Regions from separate parts of the Paenibacillus sp. FSL R5-0810 genome, predicted to be linked through region 2. Evidence: riboswitches for the same ligand, from Rfam matches in the RefSeq annotation. Region 2 holds a riboswitch; the other holds the start of a gene.
The links. Region 2 has a riboswitch for FMN ahead of ribD (bifunctional diaminohydroxyphosphoribosylaminopyrimidine deaminase/5-amino-6-(5-phosphoribosylamino)uracil reductase RibD). Riboswitches for the same ligand answer to the same signal wherever they lie in the genome.
Positions count from the first base shown of each region.

Region 1 (7,542 bases), 890 kb from region 2:
GTAGGTCAATCCGTCGTCTCCGGCTTCCGCAAAATAGTAAGTTCCGTCCTTGAGCACGGCTTGCTGCCCAGAGGCAAACGTCGGCAGCTCATTGGCGCCAAGGTCTCCCCATGTGTACAGCACATCCCCGTCCGCGTTCAAAATCGCAAGCGAGCGGTCGCTTGGCTCCCCGAAGAAGGATTGAGCGGCCTTGTCGATATCGATCAGTGCGATAATCTGGTAACGGCTGTCCAGCTGCTGATAGACGAAAGGCATCAGTTTTTTCTCGGACAGATCATTATGGATGCGGTAGACCGCAGCCGGGAGCAGGCTGAAGGATTCCCCGCTGCTCTTGTAGCTGTTCCAGAAGGCGTAGGGGTACTGCTTGCTAGTATAAGACCGGTCGAGCATATAAGGAGCATTCCCGCTTCCGGATTTGCTGAGCACAAAATCATGCTCCTTCAGATAGATCAGCGTATCCTCCAGGAAGAAGAGCGGGTTATAGATATCGCTCCGCATCTGGAGCATGACATCACGGGCCTTCAAATAATTGACCTCGTTGCCCGTCTGCTGGCGGAGCTGATTATTGAACCCGATTAAATCGGCGTGATTATATATGTCAAATAACAGCACCTGCAGCCGGCTGAACTGGTAGGAGAACCGTTCCGCCGTGTCGTGGACCGCCTGCTGGCTCGTATCGATAATTTCTTTTTGAAGGCTGGATTTAAATAGATGGAAGATCACGGCATAGAATAGGCCGAACAAAACGATGATGGCCAAAAAGCTGAGGAAAATTTTGAAGAACAGGCTTCTGCTCTTGCTTTTGATCCAGTTCATAAACGATCCCCCTTTTGTATGTATTCGCGTTTATGGTCCTCCCCACAGTATAAAGGACAAGTATTAAGGATCGTGCTGCGTGGTGTTAACCCACCGTAAAAAAGGAATAGTCATTATTTTAGATTTTAAGCTTTAATTTAGGAAAAACGCCCGGCAGCCCGGCAATCCAATGAAAGGCGAGACATCGAAAAAATGGTCAATACCCATCCCGGCAATCGGTCGTATATGATGCAGATGTGAACCGAAGAGCAGGAGAAAGGTTCAGAAACGAAAGTGAGGGGATGTCCGATTTTAGAGCGTCAGGTTCGTAACATGGAAGCGCATTCAACAAAACCCGGCAGCACACGTGGCAGCAGCGTCTGGCGAGGTACGGTGAAGCAGGTGCGCAAAAACTGGCAGCTGTATCTATTATTCCTGCCGGTTCTGCTCTACTTCATCGTGTTTCACTACGTGCCGATGTACGGGGTACAGATCGCCTTCAAGGATTTTATCGCCAATAAAGGCATTCTGGAAAGTCCTTGGGTAGGCTTCAAGCATTTCGAGCGCTTCTTCAACAGCTTCTACTTCTGGAGAATCATTAAAAATACCCTTGGCATCGGGCTGTATGAATTGATTGTCGGGTTCCCGATTCCGATCATACTTGCCTTGATGATCAACGAAGCGCGGTCGGGCCGGTTTCGCCGGTTCATTCAAACGGTAACTTATGCACCTCATTTCTTGTCAACGGTCGTGGTCGTCGGCATGATCATGATGTTTCTGTCTCCGGTCAGCGGACTTGTCAATTTCATTATCACCTCCTTTGGCGGGGAACCGATAGCCTTTATGACGGAGCCGTCCTGGTTTAAGAGCATCTATGTGTGGTCCGGCGTCTGGCAGAGCATGGGGTGGAGCTCCATCATTTATTTGGCGGCGCTCGCGGGCATCGATCCGCAGCTGCATGAGGCCGCCAAGGTGGACGGTGCAGGCTGGTTCCGGCGAATCTGGCATATCAATCTGCCGGGGATCGCCCCGACGATGATCATTCTGCTGATTCTGAACATCGGATCCATTCTGGGCGTCGGCTTCGAGAAGGTCTTCCTGATGCAAAATTCGCTCAACATGGAAGCCTCGGACGTCATCGCCACGAACGTGTACCGAAGCGGGATCCTGGGCGCCCAGTACAGTTACTCGGCGGCGGTCGGATTATTCAACTCCGTCGTCAACTTTATCATGCTGATTACCGTCAACCGGATCGCCCGCAGAGTCAGCGAGACCAGCCTATGGTAAGGAGGAAGCAGCTATGCCCCAAAGCCGGAGCGAACGCATTGCCGGAATCTGTATTTACATTATATTATCATTAATTTCGCTTGTTGTATTGTATCCGTTATATTTTGTGCTTATCGCTTCGATCAGCGCGCCGGAGACGGTAATGCGCGGAGAAGTATGGCTGTGGCCCAAGGAATTGTCGTTTGTCGGATACGAGCGGCTGTTCGCCAACAAGGAGATCATTCAAGGATTTCTGAACACCGTTCTCTATACGGTAACGGGGACGGCGCTGAACCTCGTGATGACGATCGCGGCGGCGTATCCGTTATCGAGGGCGGACTTTAAGGGACGCAACGGGTTCATGCTCATCATCGTCTTCACCATGTTCTTCAGCGGCGGCATGATTCCGAGCTACCTGCTGGTTAAGGAGCTTGGCATGCTCGATACGATCTGGGCTATGATTATTCCGTCCGCGGTATCGGTATGGAACATCATCATCATGCGTACGTTCTTCCAGAACTCCATTCCGAAGGAGATGCAGGAAGCGGCCTTCATCGACGGCTGCTCGAATATGCGGGTGCTGTTTCGCATCGTGCTTCCGCTCTCCGGTCCGATCCTGGCGGTTATGGTGCTGTTCTACGCGGTCGGCCACTGGAATTCCTATTTCACCGCCCTGATCTATCTATCCGACCGGTCGAATTATCCGCTGCAGCTGTTCCTGCGGGAAATTCTCGTCCAAGGGCAGATGCAGGAAATGGTCGATATCAGCGACGATTCGCTGGCCCGGAGTCTGATGGATGCGGAAGCAATCAAATACGCGGCGGTCATTGTGACGAATCTGCCGATGCTGCTCTTGTATCCGTTCTTGCAGAAGTATTTTGTCAAGGGAGTCATGATTGGAGCCATTAAAGGCTGACATATTCAAATGATAAGACTATAGGAGGCAGTGACAATTATGGTGAAAAAATGGGTTTCACTCACATTGACAGCGGTGCTGGCAGCGGGGCTGCTGGCTGGCTGCGGGAGCAAAAGCGGGGATGGCGCAACGAAGGAGGGGGAGACGGCCAAGTCCAATTTCAACGAGACCGGCATGCCGATCGTAAATGAACCGCTCAACCTGACCTTCTTCACGGGCAAATCGCCGACAAACGGAAGCAAGTTCGAGGATACGCTCGTATGGAAGACGTATAAGGACATGACCAACATGAACATTACGTTCAACCTTGTTCCGTTCGAGACGCTGACCGAGAAGCGGAACCTGGCGCTTGCCGGCGGGGATTATCCGGACGTGTTCTACTCCGCCCGGGTAGGGTCGGCTGAGCTGACGCGCTACGGCGAGCAAGGCGTCTTCATTCCGCTGAATGACCTGATCGATAAATATGCGCCGAATTTCAAGAAGCTGATGGAGCAGTACCCGGATATCCGCAAGGGCTTGACGATGCCGGACGGCAACATTTATTCCCTGCCATCCTTCTACGATCCGGAGCTGCTCTCGATGCTGATCGGTACGCCGCTGTGGATCAATCAGGAATGGCTGGATAAGCTCGGTATGGAGGAGCCGAAGACTACCGAGGAGTTCTACGCCTACCTGAAGGCGGTTAAGGAAACCGACCTGAACGGCAACGGCAAGCATGACGAGATTCCATACTCTGCAACGGGCATCACCGGTCTCGTTGACCATTTGAAAGGCTCCTGGGGCCTTGGAACGAGCGGGCTTGGCCATAAGTTCGTCGATGTCGATCCGGAAACAGGCAAGCTGCGGTTTACGAAGGCGGAGCCGAAATACAAGGAAATGCTGGAGTTCATGAACAAGCTGTATAAGGAAGGACTGCTGGATAAAGAGATCTTCACGATTGAAGGCGGCGCTTTGAACGCGAAAGGGCAGGAAGGCTTGCTCGGGGCTACCGTCGTGCCGAATCCGGAGACCGTCATGGGACGCAAGGAATATATCGGTCTCGGTGCGCTCAAGGGACCTCACGGCGATCAGCTGTACTCCCACGTGAAGGTGCCAATGGTCCACGTAGGGGCATTTGCGATCACGGACAAGAACCCGAATCCGGAGGCGACGATTCGCTGGATGGATTACTTCTATGGCGATGAGGGAGCGCAGTTCTACTTCATGGGTAAAGAAGGCGAGACCTACACGAAGAATGCCGACGGTCAGCTTGAATATGTGAAGGAAATTACCGAAAATCCGGACGGCTTGACACAGGACCAGGCGCTGGCGAAGTACTTTACATGGCTTGGCGGCAGCTATCCGGGATTGGTGCGGGAGAGCTGGTTCAAGGGCTCCGAGACGCTTCCGAGCGCGATGGCGGCAGCCGAGAAGGCGGAGCCTTATGCAGTGAAGGAAATTCTGTATAACTTCAACTTTACGCTGGAAGAGACGGATATCATGTCCTCGATCGGCAAGGATATTCAGGATTATGTCACCGAGATGGAGGCGAAGTTCGTCAATGGCTCCGCATCCTTCGACCAGTGGGACGAGTACGTGAACACGCTGAACAAGATGGGCCTGGAGGAATACATGCGAGTGTATCAGGCGGCATACGACCGCTACCAGGCGGAGTAACAAGCGGTTGGTTTAGGGTATAAGCTATTATTGTGCAAGCATGAGCAGCCCGCTCAAGGGAATATCCCTTGATTGCGGGCTGTTTCCGTTATTCCTGAGAGGTATTGCTCGTATATATGCGCTGAGGTTTGATATAAAGGCATAGACGTCAATTACGCATCTCCAAGCAGCACGATCAGGGGCATTGTGGAAAGAACGTGTCCGACTGGCGCCGTGATTTTTGCTGGTGATTTTCTCTATATGGAATGGTAATATTTATGAAAAGATGTTGACCCGCAGGTCGTTGCAGCGTCAGGAGCTCAAGTCATCATTGGCGGGAGTTATGATGATGGTTTAAGAGGGGGCTGTGTAGCGATGGAGCGGAAGGTTTCCATGAAGAAGATTCCAAAAGGGGTAGCGGAATGGGTATTCAGGCCGAGACGCAGGTACGGGCGCTTTCCGAGAATCGAGCGGATGGTGGAATTGCTGTTCAAAGCGATACTCATTTTTTGGGCTTTTATCGTGATTCGCTGGTTTATCCTGATCACGGTTGCGACGATGAGGCATTTCGGCGTGTTTGATTAAGCAGTATCATTGTCAAAGAGCTGTCCATTATAAGACAGGACTAGAATCAGAGTGAAAAAAGTTGTGGTAACTATTATATATTTGCTGTATAATTGTTAGTAAAGAAAAATATATCTTTTTAATTTGAAAGAAAAATGTATTTTCATGAAACCATTCATGGTATAATTTCCATACCATACAACATCAACCGGGATACCCTGGTTTGAGTTTGTTGCAGCATTTAAAAAATAAAACATGAATATGGATCTTCGGGGTAAGGTGAAATTCCTGACCGGCGGTGATGCTTCGATTCGAAGCTTAGCCCGCGACTCGCGACAAAACAGCCTTCGCAAGGCCTGCAATCGCGACTGACTTGGTGCAATTCCAAGGCCGACGGTATAGTCCGGATGGGAGAAGATCAAAGCTTGGTTTGCTGTGGATTTTTTTCGAAAAATCGCATGATAGCAGGCTTATTTGATCAGCCCCCGTTTACGCCGACATTGCTCGGCAGGCGGGGGCTTTCTGCTGGTAAGACCTCCGTATTCAGGATGAGGAGAGGTAAAGATGGATAACGTAAATATCGGTGTCAAGGTCAAGCCTTACGACTCCGGCGCACAAGCAAGGGGCCGAATGCGGGGAGGATTTTGGCTTGTCGTATTGGGAGCGGCCCTCTGGGGCGTGGACCCTTTGTTCAGGGTCATTCTTCTGAAAAACCTGACGTCGGCGCAGATTGTTTTGCTCGAGCACATCATCATTTCCTTGATTGCCATTCCGGTTTTGTGGAGAAACCGCGTTGAATTGCGAGGTATCGGCTGGCGCCATGTCGGAGCGCTGCTGTTTATTTCCTGGGGCGGCTCCGCGCTGGCCACGATCCTGTTCACGATGGGCCTGTCAAACGGCAACCTGAACGCCGTCCTGCTGCTGCAGAAGCTTCAGCCGCTGTTTGCGATCATGCTCGCCAGCCTGCTTCTGAAGGAGAAGCTGCCTCGCCACTTTGGCATTTTGCTTATTGTTGCTCTGGCGGGCACTTATCTGCTTACCTTTGGCATGACGCTGCCTATTGGTCACTGGAACGATTTTGTGCAGATCGGAAGCCTCTTATCGTTGGGCGCAGCCGCATTATGGGGCGGCTCGACGGTGATGGGACGGCTGATGGTCGGCAAGCTGAAGTATGAGACGGTGACCTCGCTGCGCTTCGTGCTGGCGCTGCCGCTGCTGACCTTCATGACGTGGAACGAAGGAGCCGCATGGAATATGCCGGCATTCGGTACCGGCGCTTTTGCCGCGGTATCCTTGAATCTGATCGGCCAGGCGCTGCTGCCGGGACTCTTGAGCCTGCTGGTGTATTATAAAGGGCTGACTACTACGAAGGCCTCCGTCGCAACGCTTGCCGAGCTGAGCTTCCCTATGGTCGGCGTTCTCATTAACTGGATCGTATTCCAGGAGGTTGTGACAAGCGCCCAGCTGCTGGGCTTTCTGCTGATCTGGATCGTTCTGTTTGTCATATCGAGGCAGTCGGAATCGTCTGAGCGGACGCTATCGTAATGAATGACTTCTTAATGAATAATTCATAGTCTAAAGCTTCACGGCGTGTAACTTCCATGCTGCATGATTTCATAACCGTCGTTAACAGCCTTTTTCCCTTGGTAACGGAGCTATCTTCGCTTCTAACCTGCGGGGAGAAGGCTTTTTTCATAGGTCTGGATAAAAAAGCAGTTGAAATCGGAGCAACTCTCGATTAAAGTGGTAACCAACTGCCATACTAGTATGAAAAGGTGGATGGGTTGCCTATGACTATAACGGTCCAAGATGTCATTGATCGATTAACGGGACAATCCGGATCGCCGGATGCCTCGGTCGACGGAATCGTGGCGGGGGACGGGGGCGCGGCTGTTCGGGGAATTGCGGTTGCCTTCATTGCTTCGCACGACGTGATCGTACGGGCGGCGGAATTGGGCGCGAATTTGTTGATTACGCATGAGGGCGTCTTTTACAGCCATCATGAAGCTGGGCCGGATCATTTGGGGGACAGCCCGGTCGTTCAGGCCAAGCTGGAGCGTATCCGCTCCGAGGGGATGAATATATACCGGCTGCATGATGCTCCGCATCGGACCGAGCCCGACGTGATAACCGAAGGGCTGGTTAAAGCCTTGGGCTGGAATGACCTGCTCGAGAAGCATCTGCTAACAGCGGCCATCGTGGTTCTGCCGGAGGGGATGACCGTTCAAGAGATCGCGGAATATATCAAGGATCGGCTGCATCTGCCGTACGTTCGCTTTGTGGGCAGCCGGGACACGGTATGCAAACGGATCGGAATCGCGGTTGGCTATCGGGGAGGCGGGCAGCACGCCATTCCGCTGTATGAA
Region 1 is NZ_JBBOCF010000001.1:3,582,252-3,589,793, reverse strand. Features, by position in the region: gene MKX76_RS16270 (helix-turn-helix domain-containing protein) at 1-816, opposite strand, end outside; gene MKX76_RS16265 (ABC transporter permease) at 1,129-2,082, shown strand; gene MKX76_RS16260 (carbohydrate ABC transporter permease) at 2,096-2,977, shown strand; gene MKX76_RS16255 (extracellular solute-binding protein) at 3,017-4,633, shown strand; gene MKX76_RS16250 (hypothetical protein) at 4,988-5,197, shown strand; FMN riboswitch at 5,438-5,599, shown strand; gene MKX76_RS16245 (DMT family transporter) at 5,741-6,721, shown strand; gene MKX76_RS16240 (Nif3-like dinuclear metal center hexameric protein) at 6,967-7,542, shown strand, end outside.
Region 1: it holds a riboswitch for FMN, as region 2 does, so the genes downstream of both, MKX76_RS16245 (DMT family transporter) here and ribD (bifunctional diaminohydroxyphosphoribosylaminopyrimidine deaminase/5-amino-6-(5-phosphoribosylamino)uracil reductase RibD) in region 2, are expected to answer to the same signal.

Region 2 (7,542 bases):
AGCTTTTGGCCGATGCGACGGAGGCATCATCGATTGAAGCAGAGAGCGATTATTTGAAAATCGTTTCCGCCGGGGCATTTCCCTTTACGAATTAGCGCTCTCGTTCTGCTCCAAATCGTCGAACTTCAGCATATGCCCAAGCTTAGCCTGCTTTGTATGCAGGTATCCGGTATTGTCCTCGTTCTCCGGCATCTGGATCGGCACCCGCTCCACAACTTCAAGCCCATATCCCTCCAGGCCCTTGATCTTCCGCGGGTTGTTGGTAAGCAGCCGAATCTTCCGAATGCCGAGATCCTTTAGGATCTGCGCTCCAATGCCGTAATCTCTTAAATCCGCCGGGAAGCCCAGCTTCAGGTTGGCATCGACCGTATCGAAGCCCTCCTCCTGCAGCTTATATGCCTTCAGCTTGTTGATCAAGCCGATGCCGCGTCCCTCTTGGCGCATGTACAGCAGCACGCCGTTGCCGGCCTCCTCGATCTGCCGCAGCGCGGCCTCGAACTGCGGGCCGCAGTCGCAGCGGTGGGAGTGGAAGACATCCCCGGTCAGGCATTCCGAATGGACGCGAACCAGCACCGGCTCATCGCCGTTAATCTGGCCTTTGACCAACGCTACATGCTCCTTGTTGTCGACATCGTTCGTGTAAGCCACGGCCTGGAATACCCCGTAATCCGTCGGCATCCGCACCGCCACTTCCCGCTGCACCAGCTTCTCCTTCTCATTGCGGTAATGAATCAGATCCTTGATGCTGATCAGCTTCATCCCGTGCTTCTTCGATATTTCGATCAGATCCGGCAGACGCGCCATGGTTCCGTCTTCCTTGATGACTTCGCAGATGACACCGGCAGGGTAAGAGCCGCACAGCTTCGCAAGATCGACAGCCGCCTCCGTGTGACCTGCCCGGCGAAGGACGCCCCCTTCTTTGGCAATCAGCGGGAACATATGGCCCGGTCTGCGGAAATCCGCTGCGGTCGCATTCGGGTCCATAATGCCGCGAACCGTTACGGAGCGCTCATAGGCCGATATGCCGGTTGTCGTATCTTTATGGTCGATGGAAACGGTGAAGGCCGTTCCATGATAGTCCGTATTTTGGCTAACCATCGGTTTCAGATCCAGCTCCTGAGCCCGCGAGGGCGTCATCGGGAGACACACCAGTCCACGCCCTTCCGTAATCATGAAATTGATCACCTCGGGGGTTGCCTTTTCGGCCAGAGCGATAAAATCCCCTTCATTCTCGCGGTCTTCATCGTCAACGACGATAACGATCTTCCCTTCCTTCAAATCCTGCAAAGCTTCTTCTATGGTATGAAAAGAAAATCGCTCTTCCATTCCTACTCCTCCTTCTCGTAAGTCTAAACGTTCGGGGCAATCTGATGCTTCAATCAAGCAAATCCGTGCTCGGCTAGATAATCCCGGCTAATCCCCGCTTTGCTTCTTCTGGAGCTGTTTCCTTCACTGCCGTAATTCAGCAGATGCTCGACGTATTTGCCCAAAATATCGCACTCGATGTTAATCGTATCCCCCGGTCCCTTATAAGCCAGCACCGTTTCGGCAAGCGTGTGGGGAATGATGGAGACGGTGAAGGAATGATCCGTCGTTCGAACGACGGTCAGACTGATTCCGTCCAGCGTTACGGACCCTTTCGGAAGGATATATTTGAACACATCGTCGTTCGACGGGGCAATTTCATAGACGACCGCATTCTGATCGGATCTCACGCTTCGAATCACGCCGACCCCATCCACATGTCCCTGTACGATATGACCGCCGAATCGTCCGCCGGCTGCCATGGCCCGTTCCAGATTGACTTTGCTTCCCGGTTGTAGCTGCTTCAGATTGGTGTTTCGATACGTTTCCGGCATGACATCGACGGTAAAGCTGTCTTTATCGATCGTTGTCGCGGTCAAGCAAACCCCGTTGACAGCAACACTATCGCCTAGCTTTAGATCATCCAGGACCTTGCTTGCCGAAATGCTGAGCACCATCGCTTCGCCTTGGCGGCCGATTCGTCTCATCTCGCCGATCTCTTCAATCAGCCCTGTAAACATATCCTATCCCTCCTTTCATTCAATCGTTTACGACTTCCATACCGGCTGGCCGGTCACATAAATATTGTCGCCAAGTCTTTGGGTCTCGAGTCCTGTCAGCTCAATCGCTTCGCTCATCAGCTCATACCCGCTGAACATATAGTTTCCCGGTGCATCGAACCCTCCAATAATCTTCGGGGCAATGAATTGGATGATGCGATCCACCAGTTTGTTCTCCAGCAAGCTTCCGCTTAAGGTTCCTCCTCCTTCAACCAGGATGGAGGCGATGCCCATGCGACCAAGCTCCATAAGCGCAGCCTGCAGGTCGACTCTCGGGCCGGGACCGCAGACCAGAATCTGCACCCCCCGTTCTTCCAGCGCGGTCCGCTTCGCCTTGTCGGCCAGCTCCGTGGCCAGCACGACTGTTTTGGCAGCGCCATCACTGACTACACGACAATTCAAAGGGATGCGAAGCTGCGAATCCACGATGATTCGTACGGGCTGAAGACCTTCAACGCGGAGTCTCGTCGTCAGCGACGGATCGTCCGCAATAACGGTGGCAACCCCTGCCATGATTCCCTGGTGTCGATGCCGGAGAGTGTGCACCAGCTCCCGGGACACCTCATTGGATATCCACTTGCTGTCGCCGGTCTTTGAGGCGATTTTCCCGTCCAGCGTACTGGCTGTCTTCAAGGTGACGAACGGCAGTCCGGTCGTAATAAATTTGTTGAAGGCTTCGTTCAACCGGACGGCCCGCTCTTCGAGGACGCCTGTCGTCACTTCAATGCCCGCTGCCCGCAGCATCTGCAGACCACGGCCGGCAACCAGCGGATTGGGGTCCTGGCAGGCGACAACGACCCGTTTAACACCTTCCGCTATGAGCCTCTCGCTGCATGGAGGAGTCGCTCCGTAATGGCTGCAGGGCTCAAGGGTTACATACACGGTGCTTCCGGCCGCCTTGCTCCCGGCCATATTCAGTGCATGGACCTCAGCATGCGGCGTTCCCCGCTCCAGATGGGCGCCGACGCCCGCAAGAGCACCGTCCTTCACGACGACACAGCCGACGACGGGGTTAATGCCGGTCTGGCCTTGCGCGCGTTCCGCCATATCCAGCGCAAGCGACATATAAAATTCATCGTTGACGACTTCCATGCTACCCAAGCCCCTTTCCAGAATAAAAAAGCCCTGTTTCAGGATAAGCGATTCATCCAAAACAGGGCGTAATAAACCAGTTCACTTTACGACATCATAAATAACCGTTAGTTCCGAGGTTCTCATATAACGTCCAAAGAAGCGGCGCTTTAAAAAGCACACCCGCTCTAGAATCGTCATATGTGAAAAGCCTCACATAACGCATGACATCAGAAAGCTAAGACAAGAGATAGCTATTGTACATGCTCTCAAGTCCACTTTCGTTCCTTCTCCCATCCAGACTATACTGTCGGTCCCGGAATTTCACCAGGTCCACCGCATACGATAACGTATCCGGGTCACGGACTAAGTCGCAGCCGGAGCTGCAATCATCACCGCCGGTAGGGAATTTCACCCTGCCCCGAAGGATTCAATATGAAATTAGCTGTTGCTTACGATGAATCTTAACACTCCATAGGCAAAAAAGCAAGATAATTAACTAACTTTTATTTAGTCATTAACTTTTTGGTTGTATAAATTCATATCCGTTGCAGGTTCGGGAGGAAATCGGTGCGCTCAACGAGAACCAAGTAATGCGGAGGATAAACCGTGAATTGTATAGGTTAAAGGAGATCATGTAAATGAAAACCTCGCTTAACATCATCGTAAGACCGACGGAAATCGATGTGAATGGTCATGTGAATAACGCCAAATATCTGGAGTACCTGGAATGGGGAAGAGAAGAATGGTACGAGGCGGGGAATCTGCACTACGATGTACTGAAAGGATTGGGTGTGCAGACTGTCACGGTCAACATTAATATTAATTACAGGAAGGAATGCAGGCAGGGAGAGCGCCTGAACATTTCAACCGAGTCTCACAAGCTTGGACTAAGCAGCTTTGTGCTGCTTCAGCAGATCCATAACACGGACGGGGAGCTTTGCGCCGATGCCGCTGTAACGATCGTGACGATCGATATCCGCACCCGCAAGAGCCGACCGGTTCCGGAAGAACTGCGGGCGTTGTTTCTACCGGCTTCGTCTTGATCTGGAGTAAACTAATTAGCGGCTATGCTTGCGGATAACCCTTCAAGGCCTCTGGGTAACTCAAAATTCCGCATGCGGATCCCTCCTACGATCCCTGTTATTCCCGGATTTCCTTGAATTGACTTCCCAATGCCGAAATCCGGGAATATAGGGGCACGCTTCGCTTCTTCTGAGGAATTCCGCCTGCTCCGTTGATTTCTGCCTTTTAAGGGTGTCTCCGTGTTGCAGTAACCCTAGTACACCGGCTTTGCACCTCTCATGAGCAGTCTATCACCGACGGCTAGGTATTGGACAGCCGCGCACATGCTGTCCGCCAGGAAGTTCCATACATGGCCGAACCCACGCATAAAAAAACAGGCCCCCACAAGAGTGGCCTGTCCATCCAACACTTACATGTTACGCTTCGAATACTTCGACTTTTTCCATCTTGTCGCGGCCTTTAAAAGCATCGATATGCTCCATGCCTTCAACGACCTTGCCGAATACGGTATGCTGTCCGTCCAAGTGAGGCTGCGGCTCATAGCATACATAGAACTGGCTTCCGCCCGTGTTGCGTCCGGCATGCGCCATAGCCAGGCTTCCACGCTCATGCTTGTTCGGGTTGATCTCGCAATCGATCGTGTAGCCCGGTCCGCCTGTACCTGTTCCGTTCGGGCAGCCGCCTTGAGCAACGAAGCCCGGAATGACGCGGTGGAATACTAGACCGTTATAGAAGCCGGAATTCGCAAGCTTTTCAAAATTAGCAACCGTGTTCGGCGCATCCTTCTCAAACAGATCGAGCAGTACCTCTTTGCCGTTTTCCAGTGTGATTCTCGCTTTTTTTGCCATATCGAATATCTCCTTTCGATGTACATTCCCTAAGATACGCATTTCATAAAACATGCAAGTTCTAGTTTACTATGAAATAACTTGGGACGCAAAATGAACCCGCATCTTTAGTCTTACATACTGGGAAATCTCATCTTGAGGGGGGCTTCACGCTTAGATGCTTTCAGCGTCCATCGTCCGCGAAGGCTATTTGGTCTGTAAAAAAGCCCAACCAAACCGATCAAGCGGTCTGGCGGGCTTTTAAAGGAATCCTCGGATGCTGACTCACACCTTGTAAGGCGCTGGTTCTGCCGATGGAAACGACTTAGCTTGTAACGGTTTCTTTGGCGATCCGGGCAGGAACGACGTCATTGCTGATAATATCCTGGAGCGACTCACGGCGAACGACAAGCCGGCTCTGACCATCCTTAACAAAAACGACGGCAGGTCTGCGGATGCGGTTGTAGTTGCTTGCCATGGAATAGTTGTAAGCCCCTGTGCAGGATACGGCCAGCAGGTCTCCCGTGTTAACCTTAGGCAGATCCAGGTCCCAGATCAGCATGTCACCGCTCTCGCAGCACTTGCCTGCAATCGAAACCGTCTCCTCCGGCTTCTCGTTTGCACGGTTGGCCAGAATGGCCTCATATTTCGATTCGTACAGGGCCGGTCTCGGGTTGTCAGTCATTCCGCCGTCTACGGCCACGTATTTCCGCACGCCCGGAATGTCCTTGCTGGTCCCTACCGTATAGAGCGTGGTGCCTGCTTCACCCACGATACTGCGGCCAGGCTCTACCCAAATCTCAGGCAGCTCGCTGTCAATGCCGGCAAAATGGGTCTTCACCGCATCCGTAATCGCTTTAACGTAGTCGGAAACATGCAGCGGGGTATCTCCGTCGACATAGCGAATTCCGAATCCGCCGCCAAGATTGACTACCTTGAAGGTGATGCCAAGATCTGCTTTGACCTTCGCCGCAAATTCGGCAACGCGCCCAACGGCCATCTGGAATCCTTCGACTTCGAAAATTTGCGAGCCGATATGGGAATGGATGCCGATCAATTGAATGTTATTCTGTGCCGCTGCCAGCTTCACCGCTTCAAACGCCGAGCCGTTTCCGATATCGAATCCGAATTTGGAATCGGTTTGGCCGGTCGAGATATATTCATGGGTATGCGCCTCAACGCCCGGCGTTAAACGAAGGAGAATGTTCATCTTCCGGTTCTTCTCGGCCGCGATCGCCTGCAGCATATGCAGCTCGACTACATTGTCCACGACAAAGCAGCCGATTTCGGCATCAATGGCCATTTCGATTTCTTCAGGCGTCTTGTTGTTGCCGTGAAAATGGATCCGCTGTACTGGAAAGCCGGCTTGCAGCGCCGTGTACAGCTCCCCGTCGGAAACGACGTCCAGCGACATCCCTTCCTCCTCAGCGAGCTGGCACATGGCCATCACGCAGAACGCTTTGCTGGCGTACGCGACTTGAAACTTCAAACCGGAAGCCTTAAAGGCTTCAATATATTCCCGGCAGCGATTCCGGACCGCTTGCTCGTCCACAATATATAGAGGCGTACCGTACTGGGCTTTCAATTCGGATGTGTCGCATCCGCCGATCTCCAAACGTCCCTGTTCGTTAATCTTGCTGGTACCGTGTAGAAACATGCTTACAATTCCTCCGATCGCTTTATCAAAAATAGGATAATCGAATAATTGTTCACAGTATAGCAGACAACGAAACGTAAGCAAAATGGATTTTTCAACACATCATTTGTGTTATTATCAATGCCTTCCTTTGGAATTCATTTCAGTCCCCATTTTGGTGTGATCCCTCGTCTTGTTGAGGGCCGGGCGTCTCGTTGACGTCAGCAGCGGTTTACGGAATAAAATCTCGCCCATGGCCTTTGCACTAAATGGTATAAACGGCCATAAGTACGACGAGTTATAGGAGCGATGCGTCGTCAAGGATAGAATCAGCAGCGTGCTGCCGATCACGAACCCTTTCACACCAAACAGCGCCGTCGCTACGAGCAGGACGAGCCGGACCATCCGGTTGGCGAGCCCGAGCTCGTAGCTCGGCGTGGCGAACATGCCGATAGCTGCAACGGCCATATAAAGCACCACCTCATTGACGAACAGCCCGGTCTTGACGGCAATATCGCCGATCAGAATCGCAGCGATCAAGCCCATGGCCGAGGCGAGCGGCGTCGGCGTATGAACGGCCGCCAAACGCAGCAGATCGACGCCGAATTCGACGATCAGAAATTGCCCGATAATCGGAATTTTGGCATTCTCCTGCGGCCCAAGGATATCCAGCGCCGGCGGCTTCAGCTCCGGATGGACGACAAGCAGCATCCAGAGCGGGAGCAGGAACATCGAGGCGAAGATGCCGCCAAAGCGGATCCATCTTAAATAGGTGCCCATAAACGCGGTTTGCCGGTTCTCTTCGGCATGCTGGCATAAATCGAAGAAGGTCGTCGGCATAATCATTACGCTGGGCGATGTATCGACCATGACGACGATCCGTCCCTCCAGCAGGTGG
Region 2 is NZ_JBBOCF010000001.1:2,695,526-2,703,067, forward strand. Features, by position in the region: gene MKX76_RS12220 (bifunctional 3,4-dihydroxy-2-butanone-4-phosphate synthase/GTP cyclohydrolase II) at 85-1,326, opposite strand; gene ribE (riboflavin synthase) at 1,380-2,045, opposite strand; gene ribD (bifunctional diaminohydroxyphosphoribosylaminopyrimidine deaminase/5-amino-6-(5-phosphoribosylamino)uracil reductase RibD) at 2,073-3,176, opposite strand; FMN riboswitch at 3,437-3,588, opposite strand; gene MKX76_RS12235 (acyl-CoA thioesterase) at 3,797-4,201, shown strand; gene MKX76_RS12240 (peptidylprolyl isomerase) at 4,598-5,029, opposite strand; gene lysA (diaminopimelate decarboxylase) at 5,334-6,665, opposite strand; gene MKX76_RS12250 (spore germination protein) at 6,783-7,542, opposite strand, start outside.